DNA from 4 places in the Neobacillus solisequens genome. Region 3 is predicted to be linked to each of the others. Evidence: riboswitches for the same ligand, from Rfam matches in the RefSeq annotation. Region 3 holds a riboswitch; each other region holds the start of a gene.

Region 1 (3,130 bases), on a different contig from region 3:
CCAATCGGGAGCGATGATCATGCAGTATGTAGCTGCCTCATTAGTTTCGGAAAATAAGACATTGGCACATCCGGCAAGTGTTGATTCTATTCCATCATCCGCTAACCAGGAAGACCATGTCAGCATGGGAACAATCGCTTCAAGACACGCTTATCAAATCATCCAGAATGCCAGAAGGGTGCTGGCCATAGAGTTAATTTGTGCAATGGAAGCAACAGAGTACCGTGGCGTTGAGAAAATGGCTACTCATACAAAGAAATTCTATGAAGAGGGGCGGAATCAAGTTCCTTCCATCAAACAAGACCGTGTGTTTTCGAAGGATATTGAAAAAATGGCAGAATGGCTAAAAACAACAGATATATCGAAATTTATTAGAAGTTTAAGTATGGAAAAAGGTCTGCATTAATGAAAGAAAGGCGTGAATGAGAACTCACGCCTTTTAGTCTTTTTGATCGAAATAGCGGGCAGTATCGCCTCGCTCCTCATCTTCCGCCAGTCTATTTTTAAACGCTTCTTGAGTGACAATTAATTCCTCATCGCCAATGGCTTCTTTTACATGCTTTTCTACCATGCTGTTTTGAGGAAACTCACCAGGATGGTTTTTATTCTTGTGGCCGAAATGCTCTCCGCGTCCCACATTCAACACTCCTTTCGTTGCTTCCTCTGTAGCATTCCCGAAATGAATGATAATTATGATTAATACCTATTGGGCTTGATTTGGTATAATAACAATGTAGAAAAGGTGAAAAGGAGGCTGAAACGCATGGATTTGTTTCATATTCTCTCAGAAGACCGCATCAAGAAGGCTTATCGGGATGGTGAGTTTGATAACCTACCTGGGTATGGAAAACCATTGGAACTAGAGGATTTATCCTACATTCCCGAAGAATTGCGCATGGCCTATAAATTATTGAAGAATGCCGGTTTCACCGAAGAAGAGAATCATTTGCGGCAAGAAATGATGACCATTGAAGATTTAATGAAAAGGTGCGACGACAATATTGAAAAAGCCGAAATGCAAAAGAAATTAAATGAAAAACTTTTACGCTTTAATCAATTAATGTCGAAACGTAGGGGACATACAAATTCTGCGATTTTTAAAAATTACCAGTTAAAAATTCAAGATAAATTAAAATAAAACAAGCTGTGTGAAGTTTACTCTTCACCGGCTTTTTCTTCTTGTTTAGCCGGTTTGCACAATCGATCCAGTGCAAACCCGGCAAAGACGATAAAGGCAATTGGAATTGAAAAGTTTAGAATGTGAATAACCGTCATATTCATTACTTCCCACCTTTTGAATATTCACAATATTGATTATATAATGGTTATATTATATTCGAATTGTCATAAAATAGACAAAATTTAAAATGTATAAAAATGGAATTGCTAATGTAGAAATTTGGAATAATTTGTGGTACGATAATTTGAAATATATGACAAAATATAACAAATTGCTAAGAAAGGGCTAGATATAATAAACATATTCATAAATTCGCATGCATAATTACCTATAAAAGCTATCTGAAAATATAATTCTTTAGATATTCGAAATAACCAGTAAAAGGCAAACCTGTCGAAAGACTGGGACGCAAAGCCGAGGATCTAAGGTATGTAGTTACTATGATGGCCGGGCTGCCTGGAATACGAAAGATGTATTTTGGGAGAGGATACAATGAATGTTACGGTTGGAGATTTGGAAACAGTTGACAAAGAATGGCTAGCACTCATCCTAGAAGCGAAAGAAATAGGAATCTCGATTGAGGAAATAAGGGAATTTTTATCTCAAAATGGAATGGCCTAACCGACATAAGTACACCTAACCGGCTTAAGTACATAGAAAAGCATCCTGCAAGGCGTTGCGGGATGCTTTTTCCATTTTAGTTATTTTTGTTTCTCCATTTTGTGAACTCTAGAAACTCACGGAATTGATCTTTGGAGACACCAGAGTTCATGGCATCTTTTACTAAGTTCATCCAGTCATGATCTAGCTCCGATTTATCTATTTGCTCATGGATTAAATGTTCAATGGGAATGTTTAATACACTGGCAATTTTCTCTAGAAATTGAATGGAAGGATTTTTTTGTAAATTTCTTTCCAAAGAACTTAAATAAGACTTTGCAACTCCTGCTTGTTCGGCAAGCTCAGATAGTGACATCTTCTTTTCAAGCCTATATTGTTTTACGCGGTCACCAATCATAAATCTCACCCACCTATAATGTTAGTAAATAGTAGTAGTAATTTTATTTTATCAAATCGAATAAAAAAGTACCATATTAAGAACGTTTGAATGTTACAAAAATGTGAACATTAGTATTGATTATTTTAATTAGAAAGTTTTTTGAAAAAAACAACCACAAGCGTTAATATTAAAAGTGTTACCCATTGTATCAGAAAGTATAATTTTTATGATACACACATTCATCTGTTCTTTACATAAAAATAAACTAAAAGGCAGGGAAGAGAATGATTGTTTTAAAATCTGCGAGAGAAATCGAAGCAATGAAAAAATCAGGGGAAATACTGGCTGCTTGTCATAAAGAAATTGCCAAAATGATTAAACCAGGGATTAGTACTTGGGAGATTGATCAATTTGTTGAACAGTTTCTGAGTCAGAACGGTGCAACCCCTGAGCAAAAAGGATATAAGGGCTATGAATATGCCACCTGTGCCAGTATAAATGATGAAATCTGTCACGGCTTTCCGAGAAAGGAACCTTTAAATGAAGGGGATATTGTGACGGTTGATATGGTGGTGAATTACAATGGTGCCTTGGCAGATTCTGCATGGTCTTATGCAGTTGGAAAGGTGTCTGAGGAAACTGATCACCTGCTGCGTGTGACAAAAGAGGCCCTTTATCGTGGAATTTCACAAGCTGTACCAGGTAATCGAATTGGTGATATTGGTCATGCAATCCAAACCTATGTAGAGAGCGAAGGATTTTCAGTTGTGCGAGACTTCATTGGTCATGGGATTGGTTCAGTCATTCATGAAAAGCCGGATGTTCCACATTACGGACTGCCGGGAAAAGGTGCCAGGATTAAAGAAGGCATGGTTTTCACGATTGAACCAATGGTGAATATCGGCATGTTCTACACTAAAATGGATTTGAATGGATGGACGGCACGGACG
Region 2 (3,130 bases), on a different contig from region 3:
ACGAACAAGGGCACCATCCTCATCGATGACAGGAAATGCGCGATCCCGAATCCAGCGAACTGTGCCATTAGGTTGGACAATTCGGTATTCATATTCATAATCTTCTAAAACTTCCCATTTGCTGTCTATTTCGTCGGCAAGTGGCAGATCATCCGGGTGGATGGATTTTCTCCAAAGACCTTCTTCATTTAACTGCTCGGCCGTAAGGGAGCCGTAAATTTTCTCTTTTCCTCTTGAAAATAGATGGTCCTTATTAGGTGTTAACGACCAAATGGAGATATCAACGTTGTTCAGGATACTGTCTAATAGCTTTCGTGTCTGAATTAATTCCTGTCGCTTTTGACTATTCTGTTTTGAAATTGTGCTTACAAAGATATTAAAAACAATATTGACGATAATCAGTTCAAGAAATGAGATAAACGTATGTAGGTCGACTTTGCCCGTTTTTATGATCTCAACTGTCAAGAATAATAACGAACTAGTACAAATTGATAAAATGCTGTAATTAACACCTTTAAGTAATACGATTAAAGTGGGAGGGATAAGATAAAGTGCCCAAAGGGCATGATGAATATAATGGTCAGGCTTGCCGAGTAGACTGAGAATGGGCGGGATAAGGAATAGTAGTAAAAGCCTATTATTTTTCATAGATGCGTCACCGTCCAGAGATTTAAAAGAATTATACCATAGATTTAGGACCTATTACACTGTAATTGTCGAAAAATGTAACTGGGAAAAAAACTAACCATCTTAAAAGTACTTAATTTTCTGATCTGCAATGGTCAACGCCATTCACATTACCGAGAATAGTTCGTTGTTTCTAAGATTTCTTATGTAAAAGATCTTTGTATTCGCCCTCCTTAATTTGTGATAAAAGACCCATATTGTTGCGGTGGGTCGAATCAAGGTTATTAAAAGGAGAGCGAATACTGGTCAAATTATTTTTTCCTCTATAAAAAGCTTCCTCAATGCAGGCAATAATTGTTCAAAGTGAGGTTTCATAATAAAATCCTTCGCGCCCAATTGAATGGCCTCCATAATGGTAAATTTGGTTCCCCAGGCAGAAAAGACAACGACTTTGGCAAGGGGATTGATATTCATAATTTCTCTTAGGGCCAGCAATCCGTCAACATGTGGCATCGTTAAATCGAGCAAGACAACATCGGGTAAGAATTTTTTGTAAAGAGAAATCGCCTCACGTCCATCACAGCCCTCTGCAATCACATGGAAATGCTGCTCAATTGTTTTTCTGACGATATTCCGCATAAAGGCAGAGTCATCGACAATCAATGCAGTCCTCATAGTTAGTCCCCCCTTAATCATGTTAGTAGCTATATAGTTTGTAGCAGGATGAATAAAAAAGATGAACCTGAAGAAACTAGGTCCATCTTACTAACTAGTTGCTTCGGTAGCCCGGCTGCCGTAGCGATTCGCGGTAGGCCCGTAGCTTTGCGTCCTTATTTTTCAATAAGTTTGCCTTTATCGGTGAAGATTGATTGTTATCATTATTATAACAAAAAAATGAATGAGTGGACGATAAAAATAGGAGTATTCCACTATTTACTATTAGAACGTCCTGAAAAAAAACTGATTGGGATCTACTCGCCAATCAGTTTTTTAAAAGTTAATTTAAGTCAAGCTGTGTTTTTAATTCACTTTGGATTCGTGCTTTTTCCTCATCTGAAACGAGTCCGTAATAGATATTATTGATTCTTGTGCCTGTTTCTTTAACCGACATTTGCTCGATGTTGCTGCTTGTATCTTTATAATTTTTTTGGATATCTACCATTTGGTCAAACGTCAGGTTTGTTTTAACATTGTTGCCAAGTGCTGTGAAGATATTAGAAAATTTAGTTAAAGTACTTAGGCTTTTACCTTCATTAATGACCGCTTGGATAATTTCACGCTGTCTAATTTGACGGCCAAAATCGCCCCTTGGGTCTTCATGTCTCATTCTTGTGAAGGCTAATGCTTCTTCACCATTCAGGCTGACTTCACCCTTTGGAAAATGGTGGCCATTTTGTGTAAAATCAAGGTCGTTTTGCACTGTTACACCGCCAACGGCATTAACAATATCTTTAAAGCCTTCCATGTTTACTTGAACATAATAATCAATTGGAATATCAAGGAACTTCTCAACGGTATCCATGGACATTGGCACGCCTCCAAAAGCGTAGGCATGGTTAATTTTATCCTGTGTACCTTTTCCAACTATTTCAGTACGTGTGTCACGCGGAATACTTAACATTTTCACAGAATTTTTTTGAGGATTCACTGTCAATACAATGATGGTATCTGATCGCCCTCTATCGCCTTTGCGCTCATCGACGCCAAGCAGTAAGACGGAAAATGGATCCTTATTTGCGAAGTTTACTGGATTATCACGCTTTACTGTTTGTTCCCGATCGACTGGCTGATGCATCGTCTCAACCGCATTTTTAAAAGACTTATATACACTAAAGGCATACGCGCCGCCAGCAATAACCAAAATCAATAGAATAACACCCGTTATCTTTAGCCATTTCTTGCTTTTTTTCTTCGTCCGCATTCGACAAATCCTCCAGACTTTAAACAAAAATTTACAATCACAAATTATAATAACAAAAAAATAGGGGAATGGATATATCAATTTTTGGAATTTAATTGTTTTTTAGTTTTGTAGTTATAACTCTAAGTGCGTTAAGTTTTAACAGTTTGAAATGGGTTTCCAATATAATTTGTATTGGTTTAAGCTTATTTACTATTGATGACAGGCACCGAAGTAAGCTTATTTTTATGAATGGCTTTATTTTTATACATTTCCCGATCGGCAATTTCCAAAATTTCATCTAAAGAAATAACTGTTCCAGGCTTGTAATGGTAAAGACCATAGCTGGCAGAAATGGTGTATGGTTTTTCTTTTGTATTGTTTAGATTTTGGAAGTGACACTGGATGGTAGCCCACACCTGCTGGACCTGTTCCATTTGTTTTTGGTAAAAAATAACAATAAATTCATCGCCGCCATAACGGAAAAGTACATCTTCTTGGTCAATTTGCGAATGGATAATGTCGCAGCTCGTTTTGATAAGGTCATCACCGATGGAGTGACCATATCGATCGTTTACCTTTTTTAAATCATTAATATCGATA
Region 3 (3,130 bases):
TCTATTATGCCAATGGATGAACCGTTGCAGGTCATGGTGGCTAAACACCCTATCGATAAAAATTCTCCTTTTTTATATCATAAAACAACGAACCGAATGATTTATTCTGACTTTCAGCAGAATAAGCCGAAAGATGTTTTTGATGTGTTACTGTGGAATGAGAGCGGGGAGCTGACTGAATTCACTAATGGGAATATTGTCATAGAAATGGATGGTCAGTATTGGACGCCTCCAGTGGAAAGTGGCCTTCTTGCAGGAACCTATCGGAATAGGCTAATTAAATCTGGGAAAATCCATGAAAAAATTCTCACCAAAGCCGATTTGAAAAAATGCACGCGGGTGTGTTTTATTAATAGTGTACGGAAATGGATCGATGTACAGGTACAAGAGCATTAGGAAGGGGGCAACTACCAAGATTAGGTGTTGCCCTTTTCATGTGCCTTTTTTTGTTTTATACTATAAATATAAGTGACTGGTAAAATATGACTCGCAAAAAGTATTTTTATCCCTTGCTCCCATAGATTTTTCAAAAAAGTAGATTTTGGTAATCCAACTTGTTCAGAAATGAGCAAAGTTTTTTGAAAAAGGGGGAAATAATAATGGCCAATATTGAGCTGCTTGAACAAATGATTCAGCCTGTATTAACGATTAGGGTAAAAACGACAATGGATCTGCTGCCAAAATTGATTGGTGAAAGCTTCATGCAAATAACCTCATATTTGAATGAGCTTGGAGAAGGTCCGATTGGTGCTCCTTATGCAGCCTACTATAACATGGATATCCAGAATGTTGAGGTAGAGGTAGGTTTCCCGGTAGCTGGTTTGTTCCCAGACCGTGACAAAATAAGGGCAGGTCTGATTCCTCCTGGTAAGGTAGCTTCCTACATGTATAAGGGGCCCTATTCCGAAATGGAGTCCGCCTATCAGGAAATCATCAATTGGATTGCCGACCATGGATATGAAAGAAGCGATGTCTACTATGAATATTATTATAATTCTCCCGGCGAAGTAGAAGAAAGCGAACTGCTGACTAGAATTGTGATTCCTTTGAAGAGGAATAAAGTGAAACAGCAACAAAATGATTAGAAGTAAAGGCTTGTCACCTGCTCGTAAAGAAGCGGGTGACAAGTTTTTTTAATATAAACTTCAAAGGTTATATGGTTGTATTTACCATTAGTACATGTGGCGGAAATTAGGTATTATGAACTAATAAATACCATACTTGTATACTAAAAAACACTATATTATTCTATATATCAATGTTAAAATAAAATATATTTGATCAGGGCAAACTCATTGAAAGATGAGGACGCAAAACTGCAGACCTACGGGATAACCTATGGTGGCTGAGTTACCGAAGGGTTAACTTTTGCAAACCGAAGAGATATTTCCAAAGTGGAAATAGCTCTTTTTGTTTTTGAAAAAATGATTGTGAACGTACGTACATACTTATAACGTGAGGGATTACGATGATTACATCTGGACGAGCAGCATTAATCGCCTTATTACTGACCAATTTTTTATACTTTTGCTGGACGCTGATTTTTAAAGATATTGAATCGTTGAGGGCGATAGGTGTAGCAGTTTTTCCTATATTTGGAGGAATCCTAAGCGGTATTTGGCTCTTTAAAGCCTATCGGAAAATATCAGATAAAAGCAAATATTTTTGGATGCTACTTTGTATCGGATCCTTCCTGATTGTAGTGTCCAATTTTGTTTACCTCTTTGTCCAGGTAACTACCGGAAAAACCGACTTTCCTTTATTCACTTCGTTTATATGGCAAGCGGGCTATATCTTTTACTCCATTGCATTAATGTATAAAACGAAATTGTGGAGTGGCCCTTTTTTGAAAAATCCACATTTATTTAATATTTTTATTTTCATGATAAGTGCCACGGTGATTAGTATTCATTACTTAATTAAGCCTATATTGGGGGCTGTTAGTCAATCTTTCCTAGCGACTTTTCTCGCTGTGGCTTTACCGTTAACTGATTTAACGATTTTGTTTATTACCATATTACTATTTCAACTATCGCAGCATCATAATGAGAAATTTCCCATCTTCCCACTTACGATTGGATTTTTTATTCAAATTATTGCCGATACCATTTATGTATTTCAATTATCACACCATACATATATTCCAGGAAATGTGGTTGATGTTTTATATTTACTAGCAATAATGGTCATCGGTCTGGTTGGACTATATGCGGAGGATCAATCCTCCGAACTTAAATGGGAGCTTGAAAAACCTCCTGAAGCCAAAGAGTCTCTTTTTCCAATGGTCAGTGTTCTATTTCTAATTATTTTGGAGCTTCAAAGCTATCAATGGCATGTCAACCTATTAAGTTTTGGGTTATCCATTATCTTTCCCATCATTCTGACCAGGCAGATTTTTATTATTAAAAGAAGTGAAACCATCATGAGTGAATACCAAATTTTGGCCTATTTCGATCAATTAACCGGCTTAAATAATCGGGCAAGCTTTAATGAGGATCTGGACCAAATAATGGAGATGGCAAGTGAAAACAATCGTATTGTTGGATTTCTATTAATTGATTTGGACCGTTTTAAAAATATAAATGATTCCCTGGGGCATCTATTTGGAGATCAAGTCTTAAAAAAATCTGCCGAAAAGCTAAAAGGTACTATAGGAGAGCGTGATCATATTTATCGGTTGGGCGGGGATGAATTTATTATTATTCTTCCTGATGCGGACAGGAATAAATGTGAATATGAGGCTAAAACCATTATTCGGCAATTTTCCGAGCCTTTTGTTATAGGTGAACATGAGGTAGCTATAACTCCAAGTATTGGGATTAGTTTATATCCCGAAGATGGAAATACTGCAGAAGCGATTCATAAAAACGCTGATGTAGCCATGTATTTGGCAAAAGGAAGAGGGCGAAACAATTATAAATTTATTAATGAAGAATTGAATCAAAAGAATTCCCGCAAAATACAGCTTGAGAATGGACTAAGAAAAGCCATTGATAAAAAACAGCTTGAGGTGTATTATCAGCCAATTATTGAAATGAAATCGAGAAAAATAAAAGGTGTAGAAGCCCTATTACGTTGGAAGCACCCAGACTTGGGATGGATTTCACCGGCCGAGTTTATCCCGATTGCT
Region 4 (3,130 bases), on a different contig from region 3:
GAATACTTTTCAATGTCATTTCCTCCATAGTTTTTCCCGTTGGTATATAATTGTCAATATTCAGATATTTTTACCTATAACACTTCTGTATCTTTAGTATATTATGACTATTATAAAAAACAACAAAAAAAAGTAAAAATACAACAAATTTCGACCTTTTTTACAAAAAAATAGAATATAACCTCGGAAGGCAACCATACTAAATATGTTAGTATGCTTTTAAAGAGGTAGAAGTTGATGAAAAATAATTCTCGTTCTTTGTTTATAAAGCACTCCATAATTTCTATAATTGCTCCATCTGCCCAGAAATACTGGCAATTTATTAAATTCTGTTTGGTTGGGGTTGCCAATACATCCATTTCGTTAGTTGTCTATTATATTTTTATAACGCTTGAAGTTCAATACCTGCTTGCAAGTACAATTTCCTACTGTGCAGGACTTTTGAATGGTTATGTGTTTAGTTCATCTTTCGTGTTTAAACAGCAAAGAAACACGCATCAAGCTTTGAAATTTATGATGGTAAATATGTTCTCTCTATTACTTAACCTTCTATTCCTCTTTGTTTTAATCGACCTATGGGGGATTTCAAAAATAATGGCCCAAATAGCCGCCACAAGTTTTAATGTCATCTTTAATTTTCTTCTGAACAAGTTGTGGACATTTAAGTCAAAACAAGTTGCTGATTCCCATTAAGGCAACCTGTTTTGTTTTTAACTTTTGGAAAAACGTACCACGACGCTTTTTGAAACTTTTTTTAAACCAAAGCGTAAATAGGTTATAGCTTTTCATTTCAATAAAGTATGGGAGAATTATAGATGAAAAAATTAATCATTGCCTTCGTTTTGCTGTTTAGTTTAGTTGCACCTGGGATGACGGAAGCAAAAGGATTCAGCAAGGGCTCTAGTTCCTTTAGCCATAGTTCTTCATTTGGATCGCATTCTACAACAAAATCTTACTCAGGATTTAAATCACCTTTTAGCAGTAAATCAGGGTCATCCTATAAAGGATCCTATTCCACAAAACGAGGTGGCTTTTGGAGCCATGCAGCAGCATTTGGAGCAGGGACATTTATCGGAAGCATGCTCCATCCTTTCGGCGGCCATTATTACGGAAATTCTTATGGATTTTCCATGTTCGGGATGCTTTTAGATATCATGATTATTTTAATTATTATCCGATTGATTAAAGGGATCTTTAGACGGAAACGTTATTACTAGAATATTACGATGAGAGCCTCATCCTTAATTGGATGGAGGCTTTTTTGCAATGATTTATGAAAAATTAATGAAAATCCCTTTTTCCCTAAAAATTAAATTTACTCTTTAAGCAATTTCGATTAAAATCGACATAAAGGTACAGCCACGGGAAACCTGGTGTCACAAAGCTTAAAGGGGCTAAGGAGTAAATCTATGCCAGCCGAGCTGCCCTAACCATAAGGAGGAAAGGTTATGAAAAAACAACTAGTTTCAAAGATTTCAGCAGGTTTATTAGTTTCGTCATTAGTACTTAGCGGTGCTTCATTAGCTAGTGCAAAAGGACCAGATCAAAGTCATGGAAAACCTGTAACAGTAACTACGAAGAGCCCAGGGAAAACGGCTACAAAAGGACACAGCACGACAAAAGGAACTATTAAATCATCAGTAGGGAAATCGCTGGAAAAACAGCTTCATTCAAGTGAGGATTCTATTAATAAAATTATTATTGCAGTTAATAGCTATTTTAAGGTAGATTCTGACGGCACAACAGACAAGGTTTTAACCAAAAAGGCTGCTTCAGACGCATATAACAGCTTTAAAGGTAAGCTAAACGCAGAGCTTAATAAGCTTCGAGCAGTAGACAAGCAACTAGCTAATTATAAAAAGAATAAAAAAGTATCTGCAGATGAACTGGCTATATTAGCTGAGAAATCTAAGACTCTTCAGGCCCTTGCTACTAACGAAATAACGCAAGTTCAAACATTGGCCGCACAAGCAGCCGCTAACAAGCCAACAACAACGACAACTACTGGAACAACTTCCGGTACAACAACGCAAACTGGAGATAGTGACGATAACCAAGGGACTGAAACTACTACTACTCAACCAGATGATAACGGTGAACAACAAGGCACAACCACATCAGGTACCACCAGCGAATCTGACAATAGTGGCACTCAAACCACAGGAGACAGTTCACAAACAACGACGACTGGAGATACAACAGAGTCAGCAAATACTGCTGATTAATCATAGCAAAAATGAGAGTCCCTCTTTACGGACTCTCATTTTTAGTTTTTTATTCTAATTGATTAGATAGGTATTGAGCTTTCAGCTTTAACTTCTTTCTGTTTTGCTCCTGAATCTGCCTTAAATCATTTATTTTGCGCTTTAATAGACTTGACCTTCCCATATACCTCTCTCAAAAATTGTTCATATATGTCATAGATTTCAGGGTTTACTTTTTCATCCTTTAGCACTTGTCTCCATAGTTTTCCTGGTACAATAATAGGGGCCAGGATTAGTGATACCCAGCCTAACTTGAAACTATTTGGAATTTTATAGTTTACTTTATCAAACTTATCAATCTTGTCTTCTTTCATTTCTGTGTTATAATATTCCCCGGCATTAGTCTTGGACTTAATGCGGGTGGGAGAGGGCGTTACGCGAAAGTGTGATTAACATTATGAGAGGAGTATTCAAACTTAAGTATCATCAAACGAATGTGAAAAAGGAGGTAATTGCAGGACTAACATCATTTTTTTCCATTGTTTACATCATTGCCGTTAATGCAAAAATCCTCGAGGATGCAGGTATCCCGCTTGAAGCAGGAATCATTGCAACCGTACTTTCTTCATTAGTTGGCTGTCTATTAGTCGCGTTTATGGCAAACGCACCGCTGATCCTTGTTCCCGGCATGGGAATCAATGCATTATTTACGTATACCATTGTTGGTTCAATGGGCCTAAATTATATGGAAGCTTTAGGAGCCGTTGTCCTATCTGGTATTCTCTTCATTTTAGTGGCCTTTACCAAACTTTCAACCATATTATCCGAAGCGATACCTGCTTCATTAAAGGAATCTATTTCAGTCGGGATAGGACTATTTATCGCCTTTATCGGGTTACAAAAAAGTGGAATTGTCATTGGAAATT

The links. Region 3 has a riboswitch for cyclic di-GMP ahead of ACI3K6_RS16520 (EAL domain-containing protein). Riboswitches for the same ligand answer to the same signal wherever they lie in the genome.
Region 1: linked by a shared signal. The riboswitch ahead of ACI3K6_RS12430 (anti-repressor SinI family protein) and the one ahead of ACI3K6_RS16520 (EAL domain-containing protein) in region 3 are both predicted to bind cyclic di-GMP.
Region 2: linked by a shared signal. The riboswitch ahead of ACI3K6_RS07405 (response regulator) and the one ahead of ACI3K6_RS16520 (EAL domain-containing protein) in region 3 are both predicted to bind cyclic di-GMP.
Region 4: linked by a shared signal. The riboswitch ahead of ACI3K6_RS08635 (hypothetical protein) and the one ahead of ACI3K6_RS16520 (EAL domain-containing protein) in region 3 are both predicted to bind cyclic di-GMP.

Annotation. Positions count from the first base shown of each region.
Region 1 is NZ_JBKFGJ010000011.1:202,985-206,114, reverse strand. Features, by position in the region: gene hutH (histidine ammonia-lyase) at 1-406, shown strand, start outside; gene ACI3K6_RS12445 (hypothetical protein) at 440-637, opposite strand; gene ACI3K6_RS12440 (DnaJ family domain-containing protein) at 764-1,138, shown strand; gene ACI3K6_RS12435 (hypothetical protein) at 1,156-1,281, opposite strand; cyclic di-GMP riboswitch class I at 1,554-1,640, shown strand; gene ACI3K6_RS12430 (anti-repressor SinI family protein) at 1,673-1,801, shown strand; gene ACI3K6_RS12425 (helix-turn-helix domain-containing protein) at 1,878-2,198, opposite strand; gene map (type I methionyl aminopeptidase) at 2,465-3,130, shown strand, end outside.
Region 2 is NZ_JBKFGJ010000005.1:77,267-80,396, reverse strand. Features, by position in the region: gene ACI3K6_RS07410 (sensor domain-containing protein) at 1-648, opposite strand, end outside; gene ACI3K6_RS07405 (response regulator) at 934-1,302, opposite strand; cyclic di-GMP riboswitch class I at 1,405-1,488, opposite strand; gene tagU (polyisoprenyl-teichoic acid--peptidoglycan teichoic acid transferase TagU) at 1,625-2,548, opposite strand; gene ACI3K6_RS07395 (GGDEF domain-containing protein) at 2,734-3,130, opposite strand, start outside.
Region 3 is NZ_JBKFGJ010000017.1:147,180-150,309, forward strand. Features, by position in the region: gene pabB (aminodeoxychorismate synthase component I) at 1-396, shown strand, start outside; gene ACI3K6_RS16515 (GyrI-like domain-containing protein) at 600-1,085, shown strand; cyclic di-GMP riboswitch class I at 1,276-1,358, shown strand; gene ACI3K6_RS16520 (EAL domain-containing protein) at 1,469-3,130, shown strand, end outside.
Region 4 is NZ_JBKFGJ010000006.1:226,598-229,727, forward strand. Features, by position in the region: gene ACI3K6_RS08620 (methyl-accepting chemotaxis protein) at 1-13, opposite strand, end outside; gene ACI3K6_RS08625 (GtrA family protein) at 238-693, shown strand; gene ACI3K6_RS08630 (hypothetical protein) at 816-1,217, shown strand; cyclic di-GMP riboswitch class I at 1,343-1,429, shown strand; gene ACI3K6_RS08635 (hypothetical protein) at 1,449-2,225, shown strand; gene ACI3K6_RS08640 (NCS2 family permease) at 2,662-3,130, shown strand, end outside.